3 regions of the Ensifer sp. D2-11 genome follow, and region 3 is predicted to be linked to each of the others. Evidence: riboswitches for the same ligand, from Rfam matches in the RefSeq annotation. Region 3 holds a riboswitch; each other region holds the start of a gene.
What was found. A riboswitch is a leader RNA that binds a small molecule or an ion and turns the genes downstream of it on or off. The one in region 3 is predicted to bind cobalamin.
Positions count from the first base shown of each region.

Region 1: it holds a riboswitch for cobalamin, as region 3 does, so the genes downstream of both, bluB (5,6-dimethylbenzimidazole synthase) here and M1D34_RS25480 (ABC transporter substrate-binding protein) in region 3, are expected to answer to the same signal.
Region 2: it holds a riboswitch for cobalamin, as region 3 does, so the genes downstream of both, M1D34_RS11310 (aromatic ring-hydroxylating oxygenase subunit alpha) here and M1D34_RS25480 (ABC transporter substrate-binding protein) in region 3, are expected to answer to the same signal.

Region 1 is NZ_CP096433.1:1,249,510-1,260,058, forward strand. It holds gene M1D34_RS06015 (NAD+ synthase) at 1-265, shown strand, start outside; gene M1D34_RS06020 (TolB family protein) at 268-1,095, shown strand; gene M1D34_RS06025 (LacI family DNA-binding transcriptional regulator) at 1,106-2,128, opposite strand; gene M1D34_RS06030 (phytanoyl-CoA dioxygenase family protein) at 2,226-3,419, shown strand; gene M1D34_RS06035 (SDR family oxidoreductase) at 3,790-4,611, shown strand; cobalamin riboswitch at 4,651-4,864, shown strand; gene bluB (5,6-dimethylbenzimidazole synthase) at 4,910-5,596, shown strand; gene M1D34_RS06045 (DUF2865 domain-containing protein) at 6,050-7,177, opposite strand; gene M1D34_RS06050 (acyl-homoserine-lactone synthase) at 7,345-7,989, opposite strand; gene M1D34_RS06055 (helix-turn-helix transcriptional regulator) at 8,146-8,883, opposite strand; gene M1D34_RS06060 (NADP-dependent malic enzyme) at 9,088-10,549, opposite strand, start outside.
Region 2 is NZ_CP096433.1:2,331,385-2,341,933, reverse strand. It holds gene ubiA (4-hydroxybenzoate octaprenyltransferase) at 1-315, shown strand, start outside; gene M1D34_RS11335 (DUF6101 family protein) at 395-961, opposite strand; gene M1D34_RS11330 (DUF1217 domain-containing protein) at 1,336-3,645, shown strand; gene M1D34_RS11325 (FAD-binding oxidoreductase) at 3,693-5,135, opposite strand; gene M1D34_RS11320 (L-threonylcarbamoyladenylate synthase) at 5,183-6,157, opposite strand; gene M1D34_RS11315 (DUF6656 family protein) at 6,223-6,816, opposite strand; cobalamin riboswitch at 7,137-7,339, shown strand; gene M1D34_RS11310 (aromatic ring-hydroxylating oxygenase subunit alpha) at 7,454-8,698, shown strand; gene M1D34_RS11305 (FAD-binding oxidoreductase) at 8,695-9,795, shown strand; gene M1D34_RS11300 (glycoside hydrolase family 25 protein) at 9,797-10,549, opposite strand, start outside.
Region 3 is NZ_CP096434.1:1,775,588-1,786,136, forward strand. It holds gene M1D34_RS25445 (dodecin) at 173-382, opposite strand; gene M1D34_RS25450 (PPC domain-containing DNA-binding protein) at 641-1,087, shown strand; gene M1D34_RS25455 (hypothetical protein) at 1,091-1,276, opposite strand; gene M1D34_RS25460 (hypothetical protein) at 1,440-1,838, opposite strand; gene M1D34_RS25465 (class I SAM-dependent methyltransferase) at 2,344-3,138, opposite strand; gene M1D34_RS25470 (ABC transporter ATP-binding protein) at 3,143-3,943, opposite strand; gene M1D34_RS25475 (FecCD family ABC transporter permease) at 3,940-4,983, opposite strand; gene M1D34_RS25480 (ABC transporter substrate-binding protein) at 4,980-6,065, opposite strand; cobalamin riboswitch at 6,234-6,463, opposite strand; gene M1D34_RS25485 (agmatinase) at 6,701-7,612, shown strand; gene M1D34_RS25490 (DUF1850 domain-containing protein) at 7,713-8,087, opposite strand; gene M1D34_RS25495 (TRAP transporter permease) at 8,084-10,198, opposite strand; gene M1D34_RS25500 (TAXI family TRAP transporter solute-binding subunit) at 10,315-10,549, opposite strand, start outside.

The sequences.
Region 1 (10,549 bases), on a different replicon from region 3:
CCGCCCCGACCAGACGGATCAGGATTCGCTGCCGCCCTATCCCGTGCTCGACGACATTCTCGAATGCCTGGTCGAGAAGGAGATGAGCACGGAGGAGATCGTCGCCCGCGGACATGAGGAGGCAACCGTTCACCGGATCGAGCACTTGCTCTACATCGCTGAATACAAGCGCCGCCAGTCGGCGCCGGGCGTGAAGATCACCAGGAAGAATTTCGGCCGCGACCGGCGTTATCCCATCACCAACCGCTTCCGCGACAGGGGGTAATCATGCGCAGTTCGGTGGAGATCTTCGACATTGCGACCGGCGAGACGCGCGTCGTCTGGCAGACGGAGCGGCTGGTCGAGGCACCGAACTGGTCACCCGACGGAAAATTCCTCATCATCAACGGCGACGGCAGGCTTTACCGGCTTGGCTTCGACGGTTCCGATCCCACGGAGATCGACACCGGCTTTGCCCGGCACTGCAACAACGATCACGGAATCTCGCCCGACGGCAGCACGCTCGTGATCAGCGACAAGACGGAATTCGGCAGTTCGGCAATCTATCTCCTGCCGGCAGAGGGCGGCACGCCGCGGCTCGTCACACGCAACCTGCCGTCCTACTGGCACGGCTGGTCGCCCGACGGGCGCATGCTTGCCTATTGCGGGATCCGCGATCAGGTCTTCGACATCTACACGATACCGGTCGATGGCGGGGAGGAACGCCGCCTGACGCAGGGGCAGGGCCGCAATGACGGGCCGGACTGGTCTGCGGACGGGGAGTGGATCTATTTCAATTCGAGCCGTACCGGCCGCATGCAGATCTGGCGGGTTAGGCCGGACGGCAAGGATGTCCAGCGCATCACCGACAGTCCTTATGGCGACTGGTTTCCGCATCCTTCTCCGGACGGCAGACACCTGCTCGTGCTCTCCTATGACGGCGATGTCTTCGACCACCCGCGCGATCTCGACGTGCGTCTCCGCCTGATGGATCCGGACGGCGGCAATGCGCGCGTACTGCTCGAACTCTTCGGCGGGCAGGGGACGGTGAATGTCCCGAACTGGTCGCCCTCGGGCACCGCCTTTGCCTTCGTACGCTACGAACCGGAGGAATAGCCAGCGGGGGTCAGATACGCGGCAGGTTGTAAGGGGTGATTACTTCGACCGCGGAAAGATGCCGCTTTTCGGAGGCGCGCAGTGCGCCCCGGCGCTCCAGGACCGCGTGGAAAGCCATGCGGACGTCCGTTTTCAGGTCGTGGTGAAGAACGAACTGGACCAAGCCCCGACGCAGGAGATCCAGATTGTCCTCATCGAGGTCGTGAGCGACGAAGAGAACGCAGCCGCGCTGCAACTGTCCGAAGGCGTCGAGCACAGCGCGATTGCCTCCGCCGATCGAATAGGCAGCATTGATCTCCGGATGGCTGGTGATTGCCTTAAGGGCAAGAGCGCCTGTCTCCTCGTTCCTGCCATGGCCCTCGCTGATCTCGACCACGCCGATATGCGGATATTTTTCCCGCAGCACGCGGCGAAAACCGATCTCGCGTTCCTCTTCGCCGCGAAAGCGACTGCTCGATATGGTGACCAGCACAGTCGCAGGCCGGTCCGCGAAGCGCTCGCCGATCAGGTAGGCTGCGGTTTCACCGGCGGCGCGGTTGTCAGCCCCGGCATAGGCCGTTCGCGATGAATGCGGCAGATCGGTAACGAGCGTGACGACCGCAACTCCGGCATTTTCGAGCCGCGCCACGGCGGCGGCAATCTCCGGCACGTCGGGCGCCTTGAGGACTACTCCGTCGGTTCCCCGAAGCCGAATACGGTCGAGCAACTGGCTGATGTCCTGCGGCCGCATGGTCTCGGCGAAATGGAAGCGGGACCGGAAAACCGTAGGCATGAAGGTCGCGGCTTCGCTTTCGAATGCCTTGCGCACCGCTTCGGTGAAGCGTTCCGGCGCCTCCATCACCACGTCGACGGCATATCTGCGTCCCTGTACCTCAAGGCCCGCCTGCTGTCTCTCGAGTTCACGAATGGCTGCATTGACGCGCATCACCGTTTGCTGGCGCACGCCCCGCCGGCCGTTGAGGACGCGATCGACGGTCGCCGTACTGAGTCCCGCCTGGAAGGCGATGTCCTTGACAAGAAACGGATGTGCCACCGGTCCCTCCTGATGGCTTTTTGATGGATTCCTGCTCTATATCAGAAGCGGGCAAGCCGTATAGTCGCATCATCGTCATCCTTGAGGAGGAGAGCTGATGAAGACGGACAATCCCGCGGGGGCGCGTCTGGAACGCGTGTGGCTCAGTGAGGCGGCCTGCGATATCGAGGAATTTCGTGCGGCGGTCGAGCACCGTGTCAGCCTGGCGGACTATCCGTACGCGGCGGACTGCCAGAAGAACGTCCTGATTTATGACAGCGCCCGTCTTGCCGGCGATTGCGCCACGCAGGACGGCAGGCGGTCGGTGCTTGCGGAGATCTGCGAGGCGCTTGCGACCGGGCCGGGCGTGGCGGTCTTCAAGCGCGCCTTCACCGATACGCGGGTGATCGACGAAGCGAGCCGCATCTTCGACGAGATCATCGAGGAACAACACCGCACCAACAGCGGCGGCGGCGATCATTTCGCCAAGCCCGGCGCTAACGACAGAATCTGGAATTCACTCGAAAAGCACTGCCTGAAGAACCCCGAGAATTTCGCGGCCTATTACGGCAACGCCATCATCGCGCTCGTCAGCGAAGCCTGGCTCGGTCCGAACTACCAGATGACGGCGCAGGTCAACCGCGTCAATCCCGGCGGCGCGTCTCAATCGCCGCATCGCGACTATCATCTCGGCTTTCAGACCTCGGCCGTTATAGAGCAGTATCCGGCGCATGTGCACAGGCTCTCGCCGGTCCTGACGCTCCAGGGCGCGGTCGCCCATTGCGACATGCCGGTCGAAAGCGGGCCAACCCTGTTCCTGCCCTATAGCCAGACGTATCTGCCCGGATATCTCGCTTTGAAACGGCCGGAGTTCCGCACCTATTTCGAAGAGAACCACGTGCAATTGCCGCTGGAGAAGGGCGACGTCGTGTTCTTCAACCCGGCGCTTTTCCACGCCGCGGGCAGCAACCGGTCTGCCGGAATCAAGCGTGTGGCCAATCTTCTGCAGGTATCCTCCGCCTTCGGCCGGGCGATGGAAACGGTGGATCGCGAACACATGTGCGCCGTGCTCTTTCCGGCTCTGAAAGTTCTTGCGGCCGGAGGCAAGCTCACGCAGGACGAAATTGCCAATGCGGTTGCCGCGTGCGCCGAGGGGTATTCGTTCCCGACCAATCTCGATCGTGATCCGCCGGTTGGGGGGCTGGCGCCCAGGACGCAGGCACAGCTGATGCACGAAGCGCTCGCCGGCGAATGGAGTGTTGAGGCGTTTGCCGAAGCGCTGGCCGATCAGGCGGCGAAAAAGCTAAGCTAGCCGTCTTGGCTAAGGCCTTTTGAGACCTTGAGTTTGTCACGGCTACTGCGAGATGGATGATGGCGCTGGTGCTCTGGTGGGTTTGTCGGCGCGTAGGGCGGTGCGGACAAGGTTGCCGAGCACGTCGGTCAGCGTGGGGAGGACTGCAATCTCTCCTCCTCATCTCTGTGCTTGTCACAGAGATCCAGCAGCGCCGCGTCAGCGGCGCGGGAGGAGTTCTTTCAGCCCAAGGACTTGGTCTGGCTGGATCCCTGTGACGAGCACAGGGATGAGGAGATCAGACAAGTAGCGGCGGGTATCCCAAATCTCAACAGGCATTAATGCACGCTCACCAAGGCATATTCACCAACATCTCAAAGGGAGGATCAGGATGAGCACGGACCACGCCCGACTGGACGGGAAGATCGCCATTGTGACCGGGGGCACGCAGGGGCTCGGTGCCACGATTGCCGCACTCTTCGCGGAGCGCGGCGCCGCCGGCGTCGTCATTTGCGGGCGCAACGCGGCGAAGGGCGAGGCGAAAGCTGCCGAGATCGCCGCGGCGACGGGTTCGAAGGTCGTCTACGTACCGGCGGATCTCGAGCGGGTGGAGGATGCCCGTGCCGTCGTGGCGGCTTGCGACCGCGCCTTCGGCCGCGTCGATGCGCTGGTCAACGCCGCAGCGATCACCGACAGGGGTACGATCCTCGACACCAGCCCGGAACTCTTCGACCGGATGTTCGCGGTCAATGTGCGGGCGCCATTCTTCCTGATGCAGGAGGTGATAAAGGTGATGCGGCGCGAGAAGACGGAGGGCACGATCGTCAATATCGGCTCCATGTCGGCGAAGGCGGGTCAGCCCTTCATCGCAGCCTATTGTGCGTCGAAGGGGGCGCTGGAGACGCTGACCAAGAATACCGCCTATGCCGTCCTTCGCAACCGGATACGGGTCAACGGCCTCAACATCGGCTGGATGGCCTCGGAAGGCGAAGACCGGATCCAGCGCGAATATCACGATGCGCCGGCGAACTGGCTCGAAAAGGCGGCAGCGAGCCAGCCCTTCGGCAGGCTCGTCGACCCGGCCGAGGTCGCGCGTGCCTGCGCCTATCTCTCATCGGCAGAATCCGGCCTCATGACGGGTTCCGTCATCTGCTTCGATCAGTCGATCTGGGGTGCCTATGACGCCTCGCCTCATCCGGAGGCGCCGCTCTGAAGCTCCCGCTTGCTTGCCTTGCCTTTCGTGGGGACCTGTGGCCATATGCCGCCGTCAGGTGCCCGCGAAATGCGGGAGAATCGGGAAGCCGGTGCAGTTCCGGCACGTGCCCAGCGCTGTGAAGGGGACGTTCTCGCCAAAAAAAGGCTCTGAATCTTTTCAGAGCTTTGCCACTGAATATTGAAGCTATTCGGGAAGGCGGTGCGAACGGATGATCCGAAGTCAGAAGACCGGCCTGGCGAGATAGACCGGCCCCGCGCGGACGGCGGGAGGTTTCCGCATTGTTGGGGATCGAACGATGCTGCCTGACCCGAACGGCTGCCTTACGGCCGCCGGAGCTTTTTCGTCGGACGAGCGCGCCGCCGTCTATCGTGCCATTGAGACGCGTCGCGACGTGCGCGACGAGTTCCTGCCCGAACCATTGTCCGAGGAACTGATCGCCCGCCTGCTCGGTGCGGCGCACCAGGCGCCGTCAGTCGGCTTCATGCAACCCTGGAACTTCGTGCTCGTGCGCCAGGACGAGACGCGGGAGAAAGTCTGGCGGGCTTTCCAGCGCGCCAATGACGAGGCCGCAGAGATGTTTTCCGGCGAAAGGCAAGCGAAGTACCGGTCGCTGAAGCTCGAAGGCATTCGCAAGGCGCCGCTCAGCATTTGCGTGACCTGCGACCGGACGCGCGGCGGAGCGGTCGTCCTGGGCCGCACCCATAATCCGCAGATGGATCTGTACTCGACCGTTTGCGCCGTCCAGAACCTCTGGCTCGCCGCGCGGGCGGAGGGCGTGGGCGTCGGCTGGGTCAGCATTTTCCACGAGAGCGAGATCAAGGCTATCCTCGGAATCCCGGATCATGTCGAAATCGTCGCCTGGCTGTGCCTCGGTTTCGTCGACAAGCTGTATCAAGAGCCGGAACTCGCCGCGAAGGGCTGGCGACAGCGCTTGCCGCTCGAAGATCTCGTTTTCGAGGAAGGCTGGGGCTCCGTTAGATGACGATGTTATTAGGTCGGTCGACCAAAAAACTTGAACGCGATCGATTCCAAGAGGTTAGAGCGGGATGCGGCGGAAAACCGCACACACTTTTCCTCACCCCGCCCCAAGGCCTGTTGAGTTTCGGGATACCCGCCGCGGCTTGTTGATCTCCTCATCCCTGTGCTTGTCACAGGGATCCAGCCAGACCAAGTCCTTGGGCTGAAAGGACTCTTCCCGCGCCGCAGACGCGGCGCTGCTGGATCCCTGTGACAAGCACAGGGATGAGGAAGAGGAGAGATTGCAGTCCTTCGATACGTACAGCGCCGCGCGTCTTATCAGACGCGCTTTGATCTTCTGCATGTTTTTGTCCTTTGATCGGCAACGGTCAAAGGACAAGTCCAGTAGGCCGCGCAGTCGGTACTCAAGGAATTCAAGAGCATCGCCATTCTTGCAAAATGCTCGCAACGGCGTATGTCAGTTTTCCTGCAGCGGCTGGTAACGGGGCCCAAGCGGATGCTTGAGGTCGATCGCGCTCTCTTCCTGCGGAAGGAAGGTCGGACCGACGACGCGGACCTTGTTTTTGGCCGGGTCGTAGGGCCGTTCTGCTATCGGCTTGGCCGGCGCCTTCTTCTCGCTGCCAATGGTTATGACCGACGGGCTGACGACGGTGAGCTTGCCGGCGGAGCCTGCCTTTTGCCCGTTGGCATCCGTTGCGGGGTCCGGGATTCCGCAGCCACAGATGCCGGGTGAGCCGACACTGCGCGCCCGGTAGGCGAAGGCCGTTGGGAGATCGGTGTAGGGCAGGCCGGTCGTCGCCGAAACCATCTGGTCGGCTTCTTCCGTCGCGAGCACATGATAGTAGAGCTCCGTCTCCGCACCCGGGCATCGCGCGCGGCAGAGATCGGCGTCACGACCGAAGTCTGCCGGCGTGGCATGCGAGGAGATGGGAAAGAAGGCGCCATCGCATGTCCTTACGCACATGGTTCTGAGGCTGCCGGCGAAATCGTGCTCCGTGAGCGGTAGCTCGGCCCGGGGGGCGTCGAGCAGAAGCGGATAGGCATCGCTGTCCGGCGGCAGGTCGCGCAGGATGTTCCGGTGAACCTCCGTTCCCTCGGCGGCGCTCGCAAACTGGCCTTCGGCGCTTCCGGCATCCCAGCCCTCTCGGGGCGCTCCCGAGCAGCCGTTGAGTTCCATGGCAGCGAGGATGCGCCGACGAACGTCGTCGTCACCACCGCCGATCAGATGCCTACGCTGCGCCTTGAGTTGCCGTAGATTCGCCTCCATGCGCGCGATCGTGTCGTCGAGTTCGGCGCAAGCGGCCTCGTCATCGCCGCCGATGACGACGACGCTGTCGCTGCTGCATTCCATTCGGCGGCGATCGTTCTTGGCGCGGCGCAACTCGATGTTCTGGCGGGAGACCGCACCTGTGAAATCGCGCAGGCTGGCATTCGTCGTGAAACCTGTGGGAAGGCCGGCGAGGCGTGCGCCCAGCCGTTCGCAAACGCCGGACGCTGCGGCCGGGCCGGCTGCGGCCAGCGCCAGCGGTACGAGAACCGCCGCGATGCGCCGGATCTTGGATGCCACCTTCGGGGACGCGGACACGTGCTTCTTCCTGCATTGCAGCGGACCGTTGCCGATGTGTCCGCCTTACCGTCTCATCATAGGACCTTGTCGAGATGGCGCAACGGGAAGAGGGCATCTGCGTTAATTCGCAATGCCCGTGGATGGAAGCTGCGGGCCGTGCGATCTGCACGGCCCGGATTATCGGGTCAGGCGGCGCGTGCCGTTTCAAGCGACATCGGGCGATCGAGAACGGTGCCCTCGATGGAGGCCACCGCCTTCATCGTTTCGAGCAGGTTCCTGCTCACCTCCCACGCGATGGCGACCGCATGGACGGAGCCGATCCTGTGCGGATCGGCGATGCGCTCCCCAGGGCAACCCATGCGGCGGAACATTCGCTCCAGGAACACATCGGTGACCGTGACGATATGGCTGATGCCCGAGGCAAGGCTCATTTCGCCCACACCGCACATCAGTTCGGCCGCGGCGATGGTGACCTGGTTCGATGCGCGATCCTGGGAGATTTCGGGATCGATGCAGAAGCGGCTCGATTCCCACACCGACGCACTACGGATTTCCGGATTGCCCCCGAGCAGGATCGGGAACGTATCGTCCAGCATATTCGGCCCGAGCGTCGGAAGGAGCCTGAGGGAGCCACGAATCTTGCCGGTGTCCGGCGAGTACGACATGACATAGAGCGGATTGGCCTTGTCGTAGTGGTCGATTTCCCAGTCCCCTTCGGTCTTGACGTCCCATTTCAAGAAGTCGTGGAACACGCGCTTACGCAGCCGGAACATCTCGTCGATGGCCTGGGGGTGCTGGCTGCGACCGTTTCCGTTCACTATCCTGATCATTTTTTCGCTCCATGCGTGATTACGCGATGTAGCGATGCTGTCAGGCTCGGATGACACATGTAACTGTCTATAGTGACAGTTTATTTCCTCATTTTTTCCCAATAGATTTGTGGGGGAATCTGCGAGTGGCCGGTCCTGTCCCGGGCCGGCAACCCGTCAGATGGTGGGGATCAGAGCATGTCGAACAGCGTGCGCTACAGCTTGCGTGTTGGACACTACATTGAGTTTGCGGCGGGCATTGGTCATGAAGAAACGCACCGTTCGCTCGGATATGCCGAGAATCGTTGCGATCTCCCAGTAGCTCTTGCCGGCCGCCGACCACGTGAGCACCTCCGTTTCCCGCCCGGTCAGGCGGAGATCGCGCTCGTCGAGCGCCCCGGCCATCGCCGAATGTTCGAGCATGGAGGCGTGGAAGAGGTTGGCAGCCAGCTGGAAATCGCGCAGATGGCAGCGGCGGTAGGCGGACCACTCAACCGGCGACATGTTTGCACCGATTGCGAGGAGCGCCATGCGGCCCGCAGGCGAGGGGAGCGGTAAGGCCACGCCTTCGGTGGAAAGCCCGATTTCTTCGGCCGCCTCGAAGAGGGGCTCGCATTCCGGAAAGCGGCGCCGCGCTGTCGCCCATTCCACCGGCCTGACACCGCCGAGCGCAAGCTTGAGGATCGGGTCGATCCTGTAAAGCCCCCTGGCGGCGTAGATTTCGGCGGCGTAGGCGCCGAAAGTGTGATGCAGGCGGCAGATTCTCAAACCATCCGGAAGAGACTCCGCCTCCAGATACAGGAGATGCGAGATGTTGAAGGTTCGACGCATCAGGGCGAAGAAGCGCTCGGGGTCTGCGCAACCTCCATATTCCACGATATCCAGCAAATTGAGGACAGCCTGTTGATTAGCCATGCCGTAACACCGAAACTTGCCCCTATAATAAACATGGTTTACGGCGGCCGGTTTTGTCTAGTGCAATATTTCATAAACGGTGCAGTAATCCCGCTTATGCAATCATAAGTTGACTTTTTAGCCAAATATCGCTGACGCGGCTGCGTCGGTCCCGTGGAAGCGGCGTTTTTCCGCCCTCCAGTGAATGAGGAGGCGCGCCACCCCTCAGACGGGATGGCTTGATTCGACGACGGCCAGCGCTGCCATGTTAACGACGCCGCGCGAGGTGACGGACGGCGACAAAATATGCGCCGGCAGCGCCGAGCCCAGAAGGATCGGGCCGACATGCAGGCTGTCCGTCATGGTTTTGACCACGCCGAGCGTGATATTGGCCGCGTCGAGATTGGGGAAGACGAGCAGGTTCGCTTCGCCGTTCAGCGTGCTGTCCGGCATCACGCGTTGGCGCAGGACCTCGGAGATGGCGGAATCGCCGTGCATCTCTCCGTCCACCTCGAGATCGGGGGCGAGCTCGCGCACGAGCTGCAGTGCGGTGCGCATCTTGAAAGCGCTCTCGGAATCGCGCGAGCCGAAGTTCGAGTGGGAGACGAGGGCAGCACGCGGCGTGATGCCGAAGCGGCGGATTTCGTTTGCCGCCATCACTGTCGTCTGAGCGATCTCCTCCGCGCTCGGGCTGAAGCTCACATAGGTATCGGTGAAGAAGGTCGCGCCGCGTTGTGAGATCAGGAGGCTGAGCGCCGAGAAGTCGAGTACGCCCGAACGCTTGCCGATGATCTGCGATACATCGCGCAGATGCCTGCTGTAGCGTCCCTCGACCCCGCAGATCAGCGCGTCCGCCTCGCCGCGCTTGACGGCGAGCGCGCCGATGACCGTCGTATTCGTGCGCACGATCGTGCGGGCCGCCTCGGGAATGACGCCGAGCCGCCCGACCAGGGCGAAATAATCATCGACATAGTCGCGATAGCGGGGGTCGCCCTCGGGATTGACGACCTCGAAATCGACATCGGGGCGGATTCTGAGGCCGTAGCGCCGCAGGCGGGTCTCGATGATTTGCGGGCGGCCGATCAGGATCGGCTTGGCCGTGCCTTCTTCCAGCAGCACCTGGGCGGCGCGCAGCACCCGCTCATCCTCGCCCTCGGCGAAGATGACGCGGTTCTTCGCCGCGTTCTTCGCTGCAGCAAAGACCGGCTTCATGATGAAGCCGGAGCGGAAGACGAAACGGTTGAGCTTGTCGAGATAGGCGTCGAAGTCCTGGATCGGACGCGTGGCGACGCCGCTTTCGGCCGCGGCCTTTGCAACGGCCGGCGCAATGCGCAGGATCAGCCGCTGATCGAAAGGCGAAGGGATCAGATAGTCGGGGCCGAAGACCGGCGTTTCGCCGGAATAGGCGCGCGCGGCGACATCCGACGGTTCCTCGCGGGCAAGGCCGGCGATCGCGCGGACCGCCGCCATCTTCATTTCTTCGTCGATGGTGCGTGCGCCGCAATCGAGCGCGCCACGGAAGATATGCGGGAAACAGAGGACATTGTTGACCTGGTTCGGGAAGTCCGAGCGTCCGGTGCAGATCATGGCATCGGGCCGCGCGGCGCGGGCCACCTCTGGCATGATCTCCGGCGTAGGATTGGCCAGCGCCATGATCAGCGGCTTTTCGGCCATCCGGGCCAACAGT
Region 2 (10,549 bases), on a different replicon from region 3:
TATCAGGACAGGGAGGACGACGAGCTGATCGGCGTCCGCTCGACCGCCCGCCGCTTCGGCGACAACCCGCAGCCCTGGCTTATCGGGCTATACGGGATTGCGGTTTTCCTGATGCTTTTCGCCTTTCTGGCGGCCGGTGCCGGATTCTTCGCCTATGTCGGGCTTCTGGTGGCCGCGGTGATGCTCGCCTACCAGATCGTCGTATTAAACATTCACGATCCGCTGCAATGTCTCGCGCTATTCAAGTTCAACGGCGTCGTCGGCCTGATCATCTTTGCCGGACTTGTGCTCTCGCTTCTCGTGCGGCTCATTTGAATACAAAAGCCGGCCATAGGACGCGGAGCGTCGTAGGGCCGGCTTGCTGATCTATGTCTTACGGCGTGGAACGCTGCGGTCACGCCCGGGCGATGATTTCGCGGCCGTCGATCTTCATCTGGATACCGAGACTGCCGGTGGAGCGGCGCACGAGAAAACGCGGGCGGCGCTCGGCGAAGAAGGAATGACGGCGGCGCGGCTTTGCGGGAGCGGTGCGGACATCGCCGATATGTTCCTCAAGCGGCCGCGCGACCCCGTCGGCTTCCACCATGAGCATCGGAATGCGATAGGCTTCGGCCCAGGCGCGCCAATCGGCGGCGATGTCCGAAAGATCATGAGCCACGAGCAGCGGGATACAGAGATCCGGATCATCGTGATGAAGTTCGAGCGTCACTGTAACCTCCCCGTCGCCATGGTCGATTGCCCGTGCCGCCACACCCTTGAAAGCTCGCGCCGGCAGAGCGATCGAAAGCGGCAGGCAGCTGAATGGTAGCACCTTGCGCAGAACAGCGCCACGCTCGTCAAGGCTGATGCTGACATTCCCCGTGTGCCCGCGCAGCACGTAGCTTGCTTGCTGCGGAAAGCGCTTCGGGTCAAGTCTGAGCGTGTTTTCGACCCAAGCCGGCTGAGAGAGTGTATTGCGCATTTCATATCGCCCTTGTTTTTCCTTGAGAGCCGTTCCCGGCCTTCCTGTCGGGACTTTTCGTCCTCTACGGGCTGAGGATAGGTGGGCTCCGTTCCGGGCGGCTTAAAATTCGCGGTTAAAAAAACTTTGCTGTCTCCGATGGTTAGCAAAAGCCGAGGCCGCAAGGTTTCTCATTCGTCAATGAAACCGCGGGCATTTTCGACGTGCTTTGCCAGGGCGCGGGATGCGAGCGGAAAATGGGCACTCACTTTCCTCGTCCCGCTCCAGCGGGAAAAGCCACACACAAGCATGCTGCGCGATCTTGGTCATCATCGGAGTGGTTTCAGGGGATGTCGGAGCGCCGGCGGTCCCCGTTCCTTGCTGGCGGGCGACGCATGGTTTCGACTTATCTCGACTACAATCTGATCGCACGGGACATGAAGCTCAGCCTGAGGCGCGTGTCGGAGCAGACGATCGTCGCCCGCGATACGCAGTATTACAGGGAGAACATCGGCAGTGTGGCCTCTGTCGACGAGTTCCTAGCCGATTACCGCCTCTATTCCTACGCGATGAAGGCCTATGGCCTGGCGGACATGATCGAGTCGGTCGCCTTCATGCGGAAGGTGCTCGAAAGCGATCTGTCCGACGACAACAGCTTTGCCAACAAGCTGACGGACGAACGATACCGCGATTTCACGATGGCGTTCAGCTTCAGCGGTGGAACGGCGGTTTCCCAGACGGAAGCGCAGCTCGACGAGATGATCGGCCTCTATAATACGAGTATCGCCAGCATCGGGGAAACCCAGAAGGAAGAGACGCGCTACTACAACGTCATGATCGACAAGGTCACCAGCGTCGATCAGCTTCTGAACAATGACCGTCTGCGGACCTATGTCTTCACTGTCTTCGGTATCGACGAGAGCACTTACTCCCGTGAAACGCTCCGCAAGGTTCTCTCCAGCAATGCCGACGACCCGGAAAGCTATGAGAACACCGTGCTCGAGCCCAGACTATCGGAGCTCGAGGCTGCCAGAGCCGACGCTCAGGCGAAGCTCCAGCAGAGCGGCACGACGCAGGCGGAAAAACTGGAACTCCAGGCGAAGATAGCCACCTACAACAAGTCGATTTCCACGGTCAGCAATTACCTGGCGATGGCGGCGGCTTTCCAGTTCGAAGCCGACGGCACGGTGGCCGCGGGATCGGCACAGACCGCCGCGCACAAGAAGACCATGAATGAACTCTACGTCTCCAGCAATTCCCGGGTCACGCCTCAGGCGGCGCTCCTGAATAAGGCCTATTTCGAGGAGAAGATCGCGAGCATCACGACCGTCAGCGAGCTTGTCGCCGATACGCGCCTCTATAACTACATCCGCACGGCCTTCGATCTCAACGAGGTCACGATCGTGCCGGCGACGATCAAGAATATCCTGACCAGCGATCCGGACGACCCGAACAGCTACATCAACACGATCGGCAAGGGCAACGAGAACTACAAGGCGCTCGCCAGGGCCTTCAACTTCCAGGCGGATGGCACGCTCGCGGCGGGCGATGCAGCGCAGACCGCGGAGCAGACGACACTCACCTCCAGCCGTTACATGACGCGCTACAATGACAAGGACGACGCAGCGGACGAGAAGGCGATCGGCGCCTATAAGCTTGCCGTAGAGAAGATGACGTCCGTCAGCGACTTCATCGAAACGGCTTCGATCTACGATTTCGCGCTGCAAGCCGTCGGCCTCGATCCGGATTCCGAAAGCGCGCGGACGATCAAGCGGGTGCTGACCAGCGATCTCACCGATCCGGAAAGCTTCGTCTATACGCTGAAGGACGAGCGTTATTTGAAGCTCGCCCAGCTGTTCAACTTTACGACATCGGGCGATATCGGCGTTCCGGCATTGGCCCAGTCGGAGACGCTGATCCAGGAGACCGCCAAGACCTATATCGTCAACAAGTCCCGTTTTGGTTCGGAGGAGGACAAGACCAAGGCCGAAGCGGAAGCCGAATATTATACGGCCGAAGTCGCCAAACTCTCCTCTCTCGACGAGTTTCTCGCCGATTCCCGCCTGGTCGATTTCGCTCTCGAGGCAAACGGCATCGATCCCGAGAATGTCACCGTCGATTTCCTCCGCGACATCTTCACCTCCGATCTGGACGATCCCAAGAGCTTCATCAATCAGCAGCAGAACTCCGGAGCCTACATCGCCCTGGTCACCTCGTTCAATTTCGACAGCGGCGGCAATGTTCTGCGCGAGGACAAGAGCGTCATCATCACGCGGCAGGGGCTTTACGAGACCCTCGACCGGTATCTGCACCAGTCGCTGGAAGAACAGGCAGGCGAGGACAATGCAGGTGTCCGCCTGGCACTCTATTTCGAGCGCCAGGCAGGCTCGCTCGTCGACGCCTACGATCTCCTGGCGGATGATGCGCTCGCCGAAGTGTTCCGCACCATCTTCAGCCTGCCCGACGAATTCAGTTCCATGGACATCGACCAGCAGGCAAAGATCGTCGAGAAGAACCTCGATCTCGAGAAGCTGAGCGATCCCGCCGAACTGAAGAAACTCCTCGCGCGCTTCACCGTGCTCTACGATCTGGAGAACAACATGGAAGTCGATCCGGCCGTGGTGGTGCTTTCAGGCAGCGGCAGCAATATCGGCATCAGCGCCGATACGCTCTTCCAACTGTCGCAGCTCAGGAAGGGCGGGTAGGGCTTAATGGCGGGCGGCCCGGAATCGCGCACTTCGGGATGCCGTCGTTACTCGCCTCGATCCTCGCGCAGCACCTTATCGGGGTTCATGATCCCCGCCGGGTCGAAGGCGTGCTTGATCCGTCGCATGAGCTCGATCTCGATCGGCGATCGGATCGCCGCGAGTTCGTCTCGCTTCAACTGGCCGATGCCATGCTCGGCAGAGATCGAGCCGTCATGTTTGAGCACGACGGCGTGAACGATCGCATTGATCTCGCGCCACCGATCGAGAAAGCTCTGCTTGTCCGCGCCGACGGGCTGGGAGATGTTGTAGTGGATATTGCCGTCGCCCATATGGCCGAAGGCGCAGATGCGCGCGCCGGGGATGGCCTTGGAGACCAGCGCATCCGCCTCCGTCATGAAGGCCGGAATGCTCGACACCGGGACCGAAACGTCATGCTTGATGGAGCCACCCTCAGGCTTTTGTGCCGGCGACATGCTTTCTCGCATGTGCCAGAGCGCTCTGCGTTGCGCTTCGTTCTGGGCGATGACCGCGTTTTCGACGAGACCGTCGGCAATGACGGCTTCGAGAAGGTCTTGCACCATCCGTTCCGCGCTTTCGGCGGTATCCGAGGTGGAGATATCGATCAGCGCGTACCACGGATGCGTCGTTTCCATCGGATCTCTGACGCCGGCGATGTGCCGGGTGGTGAACTCGATGCCGAGCCGCGGCATCAGTTCGAAGCCCGTCAGGGCCGGCCCGCAGACGCTTGTTGCCCGATCGAAAAGCGTAAGTGCGTCCTCGACGCTCCTGAGGCCGGCAAAGGTCACCTGGTGGCCGCGCGGTTTCGGAAAGAGCTTCAAAACGGCGCCGGTTATGACGCCGAGCGTTCCCTCGGCGCCGATGAAAAGATCGCGCAGATCGTAGCCGGTATTGTCCTTCCTGAGGCGTCTGAGCCCATCCCAGATCTCCCCGGTCGGGAGCACGACTTCCAGCCCCAGGCAGAGCTGGCGCATGTTCCCATAGGCAAGCACGGCAGTGCCGCCGGCATTGGTCGAAAGATTGCCGCCGATCCGGGCAGAGCCTTCCGAGCCGAGTGACAGGGGAAAAAGCCGGTCGGCGTCATCGGCGGCCTTCTGGATGTCCGCCAGGATACAGCCGGCGTCGGCCACGATCACGTTGCCGACCGGGTCGATGTCGCGGATGCGGTTCAGCCGCTCGAGGGAAAGGACCACGTCGGCTTTGCCCTCGCGTGGAATCTGTCCGGCCACATGTCCGGTATTGCCGCCCTGCGGCACGACTGCCGTTCGGGTCTGACTCGCAAGCCGCATCACCAGCGAAACTTCCTCGACGGAGCCGGGCCTGAGCACGAGCGGCGTCGTGCCGCGGTAGAGCCCGCGGGACTCGACGAGGTAGGGTGCCGTGTCGGCGGGTGCGGTGAGGGCATTGCCAGGCCCGACGATATCGACGAAGGAGGCGATGAGTTCGGGAGAAGGAAGTACGGTGGTCATGGCCCTGCCTCGGATCAACGTGGTTGCTTCAAGCGTGCCGATGGCCATCAGCCCCGCGGCGCGGCCGCGCGCTGCAGCCGGTCGATTATCGCCTCGCCGAGCCCCTCGCTCGGGATCGGGCCGAAAGCGATGGTCGCGGCGCCGCTGGCATCCGCTTTTTTCATATAGTCGAAAAGATTGGCGGCGGCTTCCCGCAGGCTGCCGTCCGGACTGAGATCCAGGACGATCGCGGCATCGGCTTCACCGGGAAGCGCCTCTCCGCCGAAGCGGATCAGGGCTTCTCCCTTCCGGACCTCATCGGCATCGAGCCGCACAGTGGCACCGGGAGCGTAATGCGAGGCGAGCATGCCGGGCGCCTCGATGACAGCGCCGGCGGCCTCCGGGCGCTCGATGGCGAGCCCGGTCAGCGCTTCGATCTCTGCCGCGTCGAGCCCCCCGGGCCTCAGCAGCCGCAACCTTCCGTTCTCGACCTTGACGATGGTCGATTCCAGGCCGATCGCGGCCGGCCCCGCGTCGAGGATGAGCTTCAGCCTGGAACCGAGATCCGCCTGCACATGGGCCGCACTGGTGGGGCTGATCTTGCCCGAGGTGTTGGCGCTCGGCGCTGCCAAAGGCCGCCCGAACCGGGCGATCACCCGGCGCGAGAAGCCGTCGGGCATGCGAATTCCGAGCGTATCGAGACCGGCGGATGCGAGCGTGTGCACGGTGCTCTCCCGCCGCTGCGGCAGGATCAGCGTGAGGGGGCCGGGCCAGAAGGCCTCGGCCAGACGTCTCGAAACCGGATCGAAGGTCACATGCGCCTCTGCCATCGCCAGATCGCAGACGTGGCAAATCAGCGGATTGAACCGCGGCCGCCCCTTCATCTCATAGATGCGGCTGATCGCATCGGGGGTCGTGGCATCGGCGGCAAGGCCGTATACGGTCTCCGTCGGGATCGCGACCGGTTCGCCGTCCGAAAGAACCGCGCAGGCTTTCTCGATTGCCCGCTCAGGTTCGATGCGCGTGTCGATGATTTCGGCCATGGCGTTCTGATCCTTTCCGTCGCTTCCTTAACGGAGCGACCGCAAAAACAGAACGATTTTCTTTGTCAAAGGCTGCGAACGATCCGGCGCAAGGCTTCGTCGCGTGCGCCGAGCATCAGCACGTTCTTCAGCGCCACCTTCGGATCCTGCGTCCGGAAAATCAGCCCGTTGCCGCGCACGTTGCGGTTGACGACGATCCGTTCCTCGCTGGCGTCGGGCTCGATCGCGACGGCGAAATACATGCGCGAGTAGCCCGGCTGGATACGGTCGAAGAAATGGGTCTCGTTCCCGAGCTCGCAGAAGAAGTTCGCGAAATAAAAGGACCAGGTGATCTCATGCCCATTGGCGAGGCAGGTTTTCGCGGCGGTCACGTGGCAATAGCCGAGATGCGGACTGCTGGGGAGCGTGCGATGGAAAACCATCTTCGGGAACTGGATCGAGGCATGAAAGCCGTTGATTCGCCTGTGGGTCGTCTCGCCCGCTGTCGTCAGCTTCCGCGCCGTCTGCTGCGCCACCTCGGCATAACTCAGATACTGTCGCTCGTTCGGCATCCACCGGCGTCTATCGATCCGGCCGGTCCGCAGGAACTCGGTGTGAGCCTTGGCTTTCGGCGGCGCGGCCGCCTTGTCGGCAGCGTCGTAATATCGGAGTTTTGCCATGGGCGTCGTCGCGCCATCCTGTCCGCAAGCGGGTTGATCGCGGCGAACGTTAAATCATCACAGTTAACGAATTGGTCCCGGTATGTCCGGGCCGGCATCGATCAGACCCTTGTGTTGGCGGGCCGTGTCGCAGAATGGCCACTCGCCTTCGCGCCATGAACGGCGCTGCCGAAAAATCCTCCAGCTGCGCAGGGATTCATCTATTTCCTTGTTTGTTATGGATAATATTGCATGCCTTCGTGCCGATTGTGTCGCGTCTGGCTGTCGTCTTTCTGGAATCGGATGTCGTCTATTGGCAGTTGCCGGGCCGGTCCTCAGGCTTAGATGAGGACACTCAAGGTGCCGCCTCGAAGGGAGGGCGGAGAATTGGGAAGCCGGTCAAATCCCGGCGCTGCCCCCGCAACGGTGGTGGAGCGAACAGCCACGGCAGAAGGCCACTGGACACCGCGTCCGGGAAGGCGCCGGGCAGGTCCCTTGCGGACGGCTCCAGAGCCCGGAAACCAGCCTTGAAGCAGAAATAGACCGTAGCTGGTTGCGGCGGGCAGCCGGATCGGAGCCAATTGCGTTGCGGGTCCATGCGGCCGGCGCGGGTTCCAGTCCTGCCTCTCCGAAACGGCGGAAAAACGAGGACAAGGGCATGGAAATTCAGACCGAAATGCTGCGCAAGCTGAAGACCCGTCGCGAAGGCTACAGCCTCGACCGCGCCTTCTACGTCGATCCTGATTATTACCGTCAGGACCTGGAGCAGATCTGGTACAAGGATTGGCTGTTCATCGGCCATGATTGCGAAGTCCCGCGGCCGGGGAACTATTTCACGGCGCAGGTCGGCGATTACCCGGTCGTTATCGTTCGAGACAGGCAGGGCGCGGTCCGGGCACTGCACAATTCGTGCCGCCATCGCGGCTCGCGCGTCTGCACGCAGCACAAAGGCTCATCCGCCAAACTCGTCTGTCCCTACCACCAGTGGACCTACGAACTCGACGGCCGCCTGCTCTTCGCGCGGCAGATGCCCGAGGGCTTCGACCCGGCCGAGCACAGTCTGAAGCCGATCCACTGCGAGACCGTCGGCGGTTACATCTTCATCAGTCTTGCCGAACACCCGATGGACTTCCGGCCGTTCCGCGAGACGGTCGCGGCCTATCTCGCGCCGCATCGCCTGGGGGAAACGAAGGTCGCCTTCGAAAGCACCATCGTCGAGAAGGGCAATTGGAAGCTGGTCTGGGAGAACAATCGCGAGTGTTACCACTGCGCCGCCAATCATCCGGAACTCTGCCGTACCTATCCGGAAGCGCCGACCGTAACCGGTGTCCAGGGGGCGATGAACGATCCGGAAATCGGCGCCCACTGGCAGAAATGCGAGGCCGCGGGCCTTCCGAGCGCCTTCAAGATCGCGCCCACGGGCCAGTTCCGCATGACGAGAATGCCGCTCATCAACGGCGCCGAGAGCTATACGATGTCCGGACAGAAGGCCGTCCGCAAGCAACTCTCCACCGGCGTAGACGCCGATGGCATCGGCACGCTGCTCCTCTTCCATTATCCGACGACCTGGAACCACATTCTCGGCGACCATGCGATCACCTTCCGCGTTCTGCCGCTCGGGCCGGAACTGACTGAGGTTACGACCAAATGGCTGGTCAACAAGGATGCGGTGGAGGGCGTCGACTACACGATAGACGAGCTGACGCACGTCTGGACGGAGACCAACGACCAGGACCGGCAGATCGTCGAGGAAAACGCGTTCGGAATCCGCTCGCCCGCCTATGAGCCGGGTCCTTATTCCGCCGAACACGAGGGCGGCGTCATGCAGTTCGTCGAGTGGTATTCGAGCTTCATGCTGGACCGCCTTCAGGGCGGGGCCGCGCATCTCTCGCGGGTGGCATGACGATGGAAATGCCTCGCTCCTTTCACCATTTCGACGAGCTCGACCCCTGGAGAGACCGTCAGCACATGCTGGAGTGCATGTCGGCCGTAGCCGAAACCGCTGACGTGATGACCTTCACCTTCCGCTCCGACAAGCCGGCCTGGTTCCGCTACCTGCCCGGGCAGTTCGTGACGCTCGAACTGCCCGTCCCAGCCGAGCCGGTGATGCGCACCTATACGCTGTCATCCTCGCCCTCGCGCCCGCTTTCGGTCGCGGTCACGGTCAAGGCGCAGCCGGGAAGCATCGGCACCCGCTGGATGTTCGACAATCTGAAGCCGGGCATGATGCTCAAGGCGTTCGGGCCGCTCGGCGATTTCAGCTTCGTCCGTCATCCCGGTGAAAAATATCTCTTCATATCGGCGGGGTCGGGCGTCACGCCGATGATGTCGATGACGCGCTGGATGGCCGACTGCGCGCCGGAAACGGATGTCACCTTCATTTCCTGCGCCCGGCGCCCGGACGATCTCCTCTTCAGATCGGAGCTCGAAGTTCTCGCCCGTCAGATGCCGGGGCTCAATCTCGGCTTCCTCGTGGAGGGGCATGAGGCGCGGCACGGCTGGCATGGTCTGCGCGGCCGCATCGACGCGGCGAAGTTGCCGATGCTCGCACCGGATTTCCTGGAAAGAACCGTCTTCTGCTGCGGGCCCGAGCCGTTCATGGGCAATGTTCGGGCAATGCTGGAAGCGGCGGGCTTCGACATGGCCCGCTATCACCAGGAGAGTTTCCAGCCCGCCGCGGCGCCGGCGGCCGAGGAGCTTGCAATTCGGGCCGGGCCTACCGCCGATGCCGGGGCCGGGGCGGCGCGGGTGACCTTTACCATGAGCGGCAAGGAAGCGACCGCCGTTCCCGGCCAGACGATCCTGCAGACGGCCCGCGCCAACGGTGTCAGGATCGGGGCCGCCTGCGAGGGCGGCATCTGCGGAACGTGCCGGGTGTTGAAGATCGCCGGCGACGTCGAGATGAACCACAATGGCGGCATTCTCGACGACGAGATCGAGGAGGGCTACATCCTCGCCTGCTGTTCGCGGCCGACAAGCGACGTCCAGATCGAGGCCTGAGTTAACGCCGCTCGGATTGGTAGGGCAGGCGTGCCTCGGCGGCCCTGACGGCGATGGAGCCGGTAACCGTCTCGTCGGCGCCGGCTCCTGATCCGCTCTCCGCCTCGGCGCGGCTTATCACGAGCGGCCGCGAAAGAGTGGCCGTTGCATTTGCGTTCAGCGCCGGGATCGTGCCGACGGTGGCCGAGGCGATAACAGTGAGCACCGGCGGCTTCTCCGGAAGAAGCGCGCCATGAGGCCAGACGCTCTTCAGTGCCGATGCACTCATCGCTGCGACATTCACGTCTATATCGTCGAGGGTGCCGGGCACCCGATAGGGGCAGCGCTTCTTTCCGCAATTATGCGCCGAGGAGAATTGCCAGAGCGCGTAGCGGTCCCAGTTTCCCATCGGAAAGACTTTACGGATATCGGGCTTGTAGCGCGCATACCAGAGCGGAAGGCGCGAAAGAAGCCGATGCTTGAAACGGTTGGCGGCAATGTGTTTCGCAGTTGCGTGGTTGGTGTAGAGGACGGGATAGCGCCCCGTCCGGGCCTTCACATGGCCGGCGAAGATCGCGGCGTCTTCGAGCGACATGTATTTTTCCGGATCGATCCCTTCGATATCGAGCACCATCAGCTCGTCGTCGCGCGGATCGGCATAGTCGATGAAGTGGTTCGCCTGATCGACGGGGTTGCCAGGCCTTGCCAGATGATAGGCGCCCCAGAGCAGACCATGCGAGCGCGCGAGCATCCGGCGCGTCTGATAGAGTTCGCG
Region 3 (10,549 bases):
AACATACATAGCCATTCAGCTGTCAGTCGGCCCTTAGGAAAGGGCCGCCACCCGGCATCGCCGGCTTCCGCATGGGTGCCGGCGTCTCTTCTCGTGGCAATCGCAGGCAGGTGGAACCCGCGGAACAAGTCGGGGCGGAATGTCGCATCCCGCTCTCGGCGCCGTGCGCACCTCAATCGTCGATGCGGAAGCCCACCTTCATCACCACCTGGTAATGCGCGACCTTGCCATTCACGATCTGGCCGCGAATCTGGTCCACTTCGAACCAGTCGAGATTGCGGGTGGTTTTCGAAGCACGCGAAATCGCCCCTTCGATGGCCTCGTCTATCGAGTTCGGCGAACTGCCGATCAGCTCGATCTTTTTGTAGACGTGCTCGCTCACGGTTTCCTCCTGAAGGATTCTGGTTTGATTCCAGGCTCGCCGGGTCTCCTTGTTGGCGCGGCAAGGGACGGCGGCGCGATCGCCGCCAGGGACAATCATGCCCCCGTTCGGGGCGAACCGCCAGCGTTCGAGGAAAATGGGCGTGCGCCGCGCTTGACGCTCGCGGAGATGCCCCGCACTTGATGAACGATCTGGCGCTTCGCTCAATCCGGAACAGATCGCCATGGTAAAAGTTCGGGCGGAGACGAGGGCAAATTGATGAAACAGAAACTTTTGGCGCAAGACGCGAGCGAACGCACATTCATTCTCGTACTCGAAGAGGGCGACGAAGCATTCTCGGCCATTTCGGCCTTCGCAGCCCAGGCGGACATCGCGGGCGCCTCGGTGACGGCGATCGGCGCCTTCAGCAGTGCCACGGTGGGCTTCTTCCGTATCGAAAGCAGAGATTACCGGAAGATCCCCGTAGCGGAGCAATCGGAAGTTCTGAGCGTGATCGGCGATATTGCCCGCGACGAAGCCGGCCGCCCGAGCCTGCATTTGCATGCGGTTCTGGGATTGGAAGACGGGTCGACACGTGGCGGACACCTTCTCGAGGGTCACGTCCGTCCGACCCTGGAGGTCATCATCCGCGAAAGCCCGACTGGATTGTGCCGGCGCAAGCGACCGGAACTCGGGATAGCGCTCATCGAGCTCGACGCTGAGTGAGGCTCAGCTTTTCGCACTCGAATTCGGGTTGCGCTTGTCTTCCCGGCTGACCTCGCCTTTCGAGGCCTTGGAACCGCCGCCCCATTCTTTCGCCTTGCGGGCCTCGTCGCCGCCTACGTGACCCGGTTGGTTCTTCTTGGCGGTGCCGCTTTCGCCCTTGGTCTTGGCACGGTCCGGTTTGTGTTCCATCTCGGTGCTCCAATGCTTGTTTCTGGCCGGCACGCGCCCGCAACCTTCGACACGGCGACCGAACAAGCGAGAAACCGATCGGTTCCTCGCAAAGCATGCCGCGATCTGCGGCAGGACTCTCTCCCTGGACGCACATCGTATCCGGCAGGACGGGCCGCAATTTTCACCAGGGCCGCCAGCCGCTTGACCAGTAACGGCCCTTCAGATCGCTCAGCCGGTCCTCGATATCGGCGATCAGGTCCTCGATGCGCGAGGAGCTCCGCGAATGCCAATAGGGCCGGCTGGTCCCTGCAATGAGCAGCCCCAGAAGACCGACCACGGCGAGTGCCGTCCAGGCGGGATGTTCCCTTGCAATCTCGCCGGCCCTGCGGCCGGTGTCCGCGATGGCCCTGCCGGAATAGATGCCGAGATCGGAGAGCTTTTCGGTCAGCGCATTGACCTGCTCGCGCAACGATCTGACTTCCTCTTCCATGCTTGCCTGGTCCGGAACGCCCACCGATCCGTTCTTCGTATCGACCACGCCGCGCGGTATGGTGGATCCGAGTCGCTTTTCCTGTGCCATATGCTCATCCTCCGTTTCTGGGTCCCAACTTGTCAGAGACAGCAACCCGGAAACGGCGGCCGGGGGCCCGGAGTTCCTTTTGAGGTCGAATTTGGATCTGATGACGCCTGAGCAGGCGGATTAGGCGACAGCGGATTTAGAGCGGGATGAGGAAAAGTGTGTGCGGTTTTCCGCCCGCATCCCGCGTCACTTTCATGTTTTTAGGTCGACCCGATCTAGCTAAAAACATCGTGATCCAATGCCTGTTGAGATTCATCTTGAGTGGCGGTGCGGACAAGGTTGCCGAGGGCGTCGGTCAGCGCGGGGAGGACTGCAATCTCACCTCCTCATCTCTGTGCTTGTCACAGAGATGAGAGCAGCGCCGCGTCTGCGGCGCGGGGAAGAGTTCTTCCAGCCCAAGGACTTGGGCTGGCTGGATCCCTGTGACAAGCACAGGGATGAGGTAATCAAACAAACGCCGCGGGTATCCCAAATCTGAACGGGCCTTAGTGCGTTGGGAAGTGATCTACCTGCGCCCGGCATCTCCCGGAGGCCGCGAGCAGACGAGGAAGAACCTGCGGTAGAAGAACGTCCTCAGCCTGTTTCTGAGATCGGCATTCCTGCGCTGGGCCGCCGCGATCGGGCGGTGGGATGGCAACTCTATGTTCTCGAATCCCGCCTCTTCGATCAAAGGGAGAAGTCTTTCGACGGTGAGGCCGTCGCCGAAGGGCAGACGCTCCATGATCGTCGCATGGCGTTCGCTCATGGCGCCGTCGTAGTGCGGGTCGTGGCCGATGATCCGCTCGAGGGCAGCCACCGCGATCGACGCCAGACGGCCGAGCGGCGTCGGTTTCGACCAGTCTCCGTCGAAGACGAGCAGCCTGCCGCCCGGCTTCAGCAGGCGGAACCATTCGGCGAAAGCCTGCTCCGGCTCTGTCAGCGTCCAGACGAGATGCCGGCAGACCACCGCATCATAGGTCTCGTCCGGCTCCATCGTGCGCTCGGCATCGGCCAGTATGAAACGGACCCTGTTGTTCCCTGCGTGCTTGCGCCGCGCGACGGCGAGCATGGCCTCGGAGAAATCGAGCGCCGTCACTTCGTGGCCGAGCGAAAGGAGCACGTTGGTCACCTCCCCCGTCCCGCAGGCGAGTTCGAGAACCTTCAGCGGCCTCGCCCCCAGTGCGTCGCGCATCGCTGCCGCCCAGGCGTCGAGCTCCGGCCCCGGCGGGATGCGATGGCCGAAGGCGAGGTCGAACGTTTGCGACCGCTTCGACCAGTATTCGCGGATATCTTCCTTCAGGTCGTGGTTGCGCATGTCCATGGGGTCAGGCTCCGACGGCGGCGATTGCGGCAAGCGGACGCGGGCGTCTTGCGCGATAGCGGATGGAACAGCTTCCGTCGAAGTCGTGCTCGACCTCGACCTCGATCCCGAAGACCGCGCGGATGCGCTCGACCGTCAGTACCTCCCGCGGGCGCCCGAGCGCCACCAGCCGGCCGGCCTGCATCACCGCGATCCTGTCGCAGAACATAGCGGCGTGGTTGAGGTCATGGAGCGCTGCGACCACCGTCAGGTCCTGGCGGCGAACGAGATCGAGCAGGCTGATCTGATGGCCGATGTCGAGATGGTTGGTCGGCTCGTCGAGGAGCAGGATCTTCGATTGCTGCGCCAGCGCCCGAGCAATGTGCAGCCTTTGCCGCTCGCCGCCGGAGAGCGTGTGCCAGAGGCGATCGGCAAGATGCGCCATGTCCACATTTGCGAGCGCCGCCCCGACGATCGCATCGTCCTCCGGCGACCAGGGCGAAAGCGGCCCGAGATAGGGCGTGCGGCCGAGCTCGACCGCCTGGCGCGCGGTGATCCGCTCGCCGGTCTCGGCCTGCTGCTCGACCAGAGCGAGCCTTTGCGCGACCGTGCGGCGTCCGAGCGTCCCGATCGGACAACCGTCCAGAAGCACCTCCCCCCTCTTCGGCTTGCGGATGCCCGATATGAGCGACATCAGGCTCGTCTTGCCGGAACCGTTCGGGCCGATGATGCCGAGGAACTCTCCCGTCTCGACCGTGAGGGAGACATCCTTCAGGATCTCCACCCCACCGGCCGACCATGAAACCCCGCTCGCCGAAAGCGTCATGCGCGGTCCCTCCTTTGTCCGAGTATCAACGCGAATGCCGGGGCGCCGACGAGCGCCGTGATCACGCCGATCGGCAGGACCTGGCCGGGAATGAGAACGCGCGACAGGATGTCCGCGAGGATCATGAATACGGCGCCGATGAGCGCCGCTGCCGGCAGCAGGACACCGTGGCGGACGCCGACGAGCATGCGGGCCGCATGGGGGATGACGAGGCCGACGAAACCGATCGACCCGACGATGGATACCATCACCGCCGTCATCATCGCCGAGACGCCGACGAGCGCGAAATAGGTTCGCCTGACCGAGATGCCGAGCGAGGCAGCCGATTCCGACCCGAAGGTAAACGCGTCGAGGGGACGGGCATGCCAGAGACATACGACGAGACCGAGAAGCGTCGCCGGCACGGCGAGCCAGGCATCCGGCCAGCGCACGCCCGAAAGGTTGCCGAGCAGCCAGAACATGATGCCGCGTGCCTGCTCGGCCGTCGCCGCCTTGGTGACGATGAAGGAGGTCAGCGCGTTGAAGAGCTGTGACCCCGCCACACCTGCCAGGATGATCGCCGCGGTGCCGCGGCCGGCCTTCATCGCCAGCAGGCTCACCAGGACGAAGGCGACCAGCGCGCCGATGAAGGCGCCGAGCGGCAGCGTCAGCATCCCGGCACCCACACCGAGAATGGCGACGCTGACCGCGCCCGTCGAGGCGCCGGCGGAGATGCCGAGAATGTAGGGGTCGGCGAGCGGATTGCGCAGCAGCGATTGCAGCACGGCGCCGGAGAGCGCGAGCGACGCCCCGCAGGAAGCGGCCACGACCGCCCGGCTCAGCCGGTAGCTCCAGATGATGCCCTCGTCGATCGGTGCCAGCGGGTAGCCGGCGTTCCACAGCCGGTTCGCGACCGTCTGCGCAACGGTCTTGAACGGGATCGCCGTTTCGCCGATCGCAGCGCCCATCCAGAGTGCTGCGAAGAGGATGACGAGCGCGGCGAGAGCCGCGCCGACGCGTCCCGTCCCCGTTCGCCCGGCCAGGGTCAGCACGCGGCTCACTTGCCCAACCCACCCTTGGAGGCCAGCCCCGCCTTGGAGGCCAGCCCCGCCTTGGAGGCAAGTCCGGCCTCGGCGATGGCATCCGCCAGCGCTTCGATGCCTTCGATCGTGCGGATCGTCGGGTTCATCGCCTGCGCATCCATGGCGAACACATAGCCTTTGGCGACTGCCGGCATGAGGCTCGCCACGGGATCGGTCTTCAGGAATTCGAGTTTGGCGTCGAGACTGTCGAGCGGGTAACGTCGACGTTCCATGGAGCCGGCAACGATCATGGTCGGCTCGGCTTTGGCGATGGTTTCCCAGCCGACCGTCGGCCATTCGTCTTCTGTGTCGATGATGTTTTCGATCCCGAGCGCCGCCATTATGTAGCCGGGTGCGCCATTCCTGCCGGCGACATAGGGGTCGGCATCGGCAGCGCTGGAGAACCAGAAGACGGCCGAGAGCTTGTCCCCGGCCGAGGCGACCTTGGCGCGCGCCGCCTCTTCTCGGCTTTTCAGCTCGGCGACGACCTTCTCGCCCTTATCCTGAACATTGTAGATATGCGCCAGCTCGCGAATTTCCCGGTAGACGAGGTCCATGGTGAAGACCTGCCGTCGCACGCCATCGCTCGCCGCCGAGTTCTCCTTGCCGGTGCAATCCGAAGGCGATGTGTAGACCGGAATGCCGAGCTCCTCGAACTGCTCCGGCCTCGCGACCACGCCTTCCGGGCCGACCTGCCACTGAAACTGCACCGCCACCATGTCCGGCTTCTTGGCAAGTACGCTTTCGAAGCTCGGATCGTTGTCTGCCAGGCGCTCGACCTTGGCGTTGACCTCCTCGTAACCTTCAAGGACCGGGCCGACCCAGAGGGCGGTGCCGGCGACCTTGCCCGCAAGGCCGAGCAGATAGAGGATCTCGGTGCTGCTCTGGCCGATCGAGACGGTGCGCGTCGGCGTCTTGTCGAAGGTGATCTGCCGTCCGCAATTCTCGAGTGTCAGCGGATAGGTCGTCTCGGCAGCGAAGGCGGGATGGCCGAGAGCCGCTGCGCCGATGGAAAAAGTAATGAGACCCGCAATGACCGGTCGTTTCAGAAAGCTGTTCATGAATAGTCCCCGATTGTGAGGCCGCTAGGCGGCCGTGATGGTCAGCCTGCCGATCGGGTTCGATCGGACGAGTGACGGCTGGACCTCGGGGAAACTGATGAAAGCGTGCGCCGCGAGGCGCGAAAGATGGTCATGGCTTGCTCCTGTTCCGGGCATCCCCGCCCGTGACGTTGGATCGATTTGACGGCAGGTCTCCTGGCTCACGGACAGAGTCGCTCATCTGCCTTCCCGCGCAACGCGCGCAGTGGCTGGCGCCTTGGCGCCACAAGGATGAACGACGATCCGCTTACAGTTGCGGGGGCAGCCACGGTTTTGGTCCCTCTTGGGTCGTCCGCACCGTGTTCCCTATTAATCCCCTCCACCTCACGGGTAGGGGAACCGTCGGTCCCAGTTAATGTGGAACGCAGCCGCCGGTCAAGGTGGAAGGCAACGGTTATGTCCCACACGCGATCCGGCTAATGCTGCGGCGATACTTTATCACGGCGCGACTATTATGTTATATCATTACATCCGTCAACAGCAGATGCTCTGCGCAATGGCGGCAACAGGCTTGCAAGGCGCGGGAGTTCACCGCACAGTTTGCCTGAACCCGCAAACAGCCTTCACCCATTAGAGCCCGTCAGGACCCCAGCAAAATGACCGCCTCTCCTCGCTTTCTCGGCTTTCCCGACCGCCTGGAGGATGACCGCATGCCCCGTGCGGTCATATTCGGTGCCGGTCATGGTAGCACCTATCCCGGCCAGAACAGCAGCGGCTATGCCTTGGCCGCCGACGTCATCCGCGCTGCGAGCCAGGAGGACGCTCCCCTCGTCGAGCATTGGGACTTCGATCTCGGCGGCCAGTTGTTCGGCGGCAATGCCGTCTGTTGCATCGATGCCGGCGACATCCCGACGACCATGCATGACAATGCAGGCAACCGGGCCCGGATTGAGGAGAAGACATGCGAGGTCCTGGCATTGCCGGCTGTACCGATCCTGCTCGGCGGCGACGATTCCGTGGTCATTCCCTTCCTCGCCGGCTTTGCCGATCATGGGCCGGTCTGGATCCTGCAGATCGACGCCCATATAGATTGGCGCGACGAGGTACATGGCGAACGCTGCGGCTATTCGAGCCCGATGCGCCGGGCGAGCGAGATGCCGCATGTCGCCGGTATCGTGCAGGTGGGCCTGCGTAGCGTCGGCAGCGCAGGCCTCACCGAAATCGAAGCGGCACGGCAGTATGGCTGCCGTTTCGTGACCGCCCGCGAAATTCACGCGAACGGCGTCGAGGCTGCTCTCAGGCATATTCCGGAAGGGGCCCGGGTGCTCGTCACCCTCGACTGCGACGGCCTTGATCCAGGCATCATGCCGGGCGTCGCGGCGCGTACGCCGGGCGGCCTTACCTACACGCAGGTGATTGACCTGATCGCTGGCCTCGGCATGCGGGCCAGGATCGCAGGGTTTGACCTCGTCGAACTCTATCCTCCCGCCGACATCGGCGGCCTGTCGGCCCTGACCGCTGCGCGCCTTCTCGTCAACGTGATCGGCACCATCGTCCGACAGGTTTGAGAGACTCCGACAAAGCCAAGTCAAGGAGCCGAGCGCTTCTCGGCAGACGTCCGTAGTTCCATAACTCGTGATCTTCTCGTTTTCGTCCTGCCCGCTTCCACTACGGCTTTAGGCCATCGCATGGCCGCAGAACGATGGGTTCCCGGCTTTGCGCCCCGAGTTCGCGGCAGCCGCCGGCATCGCAAAGCGTCCAGCCGGAGACGGTCGCCCCGGAGGCGGCCAGGACGAGTTCGGGAAGCGGCGGCAGGTCGGGCGTCCAGACCCACCAGCGGCCCTGACGACGCGCATTCTCTCCCGGTTCCATTCCCGCACCCGAGCCCTGCACGCGCGCCTCCTCAAGAACGAGACCCTCTGCCGTGACGCCCCAACGCTCCTGCCATTCGGTCTTCTCGACCGAATGGGTCCAGCCGAGGGTGAAGACACCCGCAGCAACGGCGACAGCCTTGCCGCCGATGATGCAGGCAAGCGCGCTCATGCCGGTTCCGCCGTCTGCCGGCCAGCCTGGCGGGCGCGCCGCCAGATCAAGAAGGCGAAGACCGCGGAGAGTGCGAAGCCGACCTCATCGGTGATCGGCAGCGCCGCCAGCAGCGTGAAGGCGGCCGCGGCCGCGAGCACCCGCTCGATAACCCCGAGCCGGACGGCGGCGAAACCCACCACGGCGGCACCCCAGAGCGCGATCGCCAGGCCGGTCTTGACGACAATATAGGCGACGGCAGCCGGATAGCCCACGATTGCGGCCATCGCGCCCCCATCCTGCAGCATCAGCGCCGGCGAATAGACGGCCATGAACGGGATGACGAAACCGGCCGCCGCCACCTTGATCGCCTGGATCGAGATCTTCAGCCCGCTTTCCCGCGCGATCGGTGCCGCCGCGAAGCAGGCAAGCGCCACCGGCGGCGTCAGATCGGCAAGAATGCCGAAATAGAAGACGAACATGTGGCTGACGATGAGCGGCACGCCGAGTTCCAGAAGCGCGGGCCCGGCGATCGACGAGGTGATGATGTAGTTCGGGATCGTTGGTATGCCCATGCCGAGCACGAGGCAGGTGACCATTGTCAGGAGCAGCGACAGAAACAGGCTCTTGCCGCCGACCGAGACGATGAATTGCCCGAAGGTATTGGCCGCTCCGGTCAGCGTCATCGTGCCGATGATCACGCCGACGAGCGCGCAGGCGATCGCCACCGGAAGGGCCGTCTTCGCCCCTTCGGCAAGCGCATCGCGGCATATCACCAGGGTCTCCCGGCCACCCTTCAGGAACGCGTTGCCGGCAATCAGCAGCGCCAGCGCTGCGACGATCACGCCGATGCCGAACTGGAAGAAGGCGGCCGCCACGAGGCCGAGGCCGACCCAGAAGATGATGCGTATGACACCGGCGGGAAGGCCGAGCGCAAGCGAACTGCCCAGGATCAGAAGGCCGGTGAAGGCGAGGCCGACCGTGCCGGCGAAAAGCGGCGTGTAGCCGGAGAACAGCAGCCAGACGAGCGCGGCGAGCGGCAGGATCAGATGCCACTGTTCGAGGATTGCCGCCCTGGCCGAGGGCAGCTGGTCCTTGGGCAGGCCGAGCAGCCCGTGCTTGCCGGCTTCGAGATGGACCATCCAGAAGGCGGAAGCGAAATAGAGGATCGCCGGTATGACCGCGGCCTTGACGATCTCGTAATATTCGACGCCGAGCGTCTCGGCCATGATGAAGGCGACCGCGCCCATTACAGGCGGCATGATCTGCCCGCCCATCGAGGCCGTTGCCTCGACGCCGCCTGCGAAGGCCGCCCGATAGCCGAACTTTTTCATCAGCGGGATGGTGAACTGCCCGGTCGTCACCACATTCGCGACGCCGGAACCGGAAATGGTGCCCATCAGGCCCGAAGAAATGATCGCTACCTTCGCGGCTCCGCCGCGCTTGTGGCCGACGAAGCTCAACGAGACATCGTTGAAGAGCCGGATCATGCCGGCCTTTTCGAGGAAGGCGCCGAACAGGATAAAAAGGAAAATATAGGTCGAGGAGACGAAGGTCGGGATGCCGTAGATGCCTTCCGTGCCATAGGCCATGTGGTCGATCACCTGCGAAAAGTCGTAGCCGCGGTGGTCGAACGGCGGCGGCAGATACTCACCCAAAAGGCAATAGGCCAGGAACACGCCGGAAATGATCGGCAGAGCCGGCCCCATCAGTGCCCAGGCGGCGGCAAAGACGACGCCGAGCGCGATGACCCCGAAGACGATGTCGCGCGGCAGTGGGTCGCCGGCACGCGCCAGGAGTTCCGCATATTCGTAGCACTGGTAGAAGGCGACCGCTGCGCCGAGGAAAGCAAGACTCCAGGCGATGATTTTTGCAACCGTGCCGCGGCCTGCCAGCGTCGCCAGCAGGGGAAATACGAGGACCGTGACAAAGCCGACGTGCACCGCGCGCACGATCTGGCTCGCGAAATCGACGAGATGCGCCGCGGTGGCGATCTGGAACACGGAAAAGGCCAGGGCGATGGCAAACAGGATCCGCCCGTCCCATGTCGCCGGAAACGCCCGGGTCAAGGCGTCGTGCCGGTGCAGTTCGGCCGACGCAGATCCGCTTTGCTCATTGGTATTGTCGATCATGATTCCTCCCCCGAATTCCTGAAGCCCGTCGCATTCAACCGAATTCTGCGACGCGCTTCAGGGTGTTGTCTGCCCGTCATTATTTAAAACCGCTTTACGGTTTCGGGCGACATGGGTCAGAGCAGGCCCTTTTCCTTGTAGTAGCGCTCCGCCCCCGGATGCAGAGGAATAGGCATTCCCTTCAGCGCATCCTCGATGCGGATATTCTCCGCCGCCTTGTGAGCCGCCGTCAGGGCGGGGATGTTCTCGAAGAGCTGCTTCGTCATCTGATAGGCGGTTTCGTCGGAAACCTCCGAATGGGTGACGAGAAAGTTGACGACGGCGACCGTCTGCACAGCGCTGTCCTGGCCC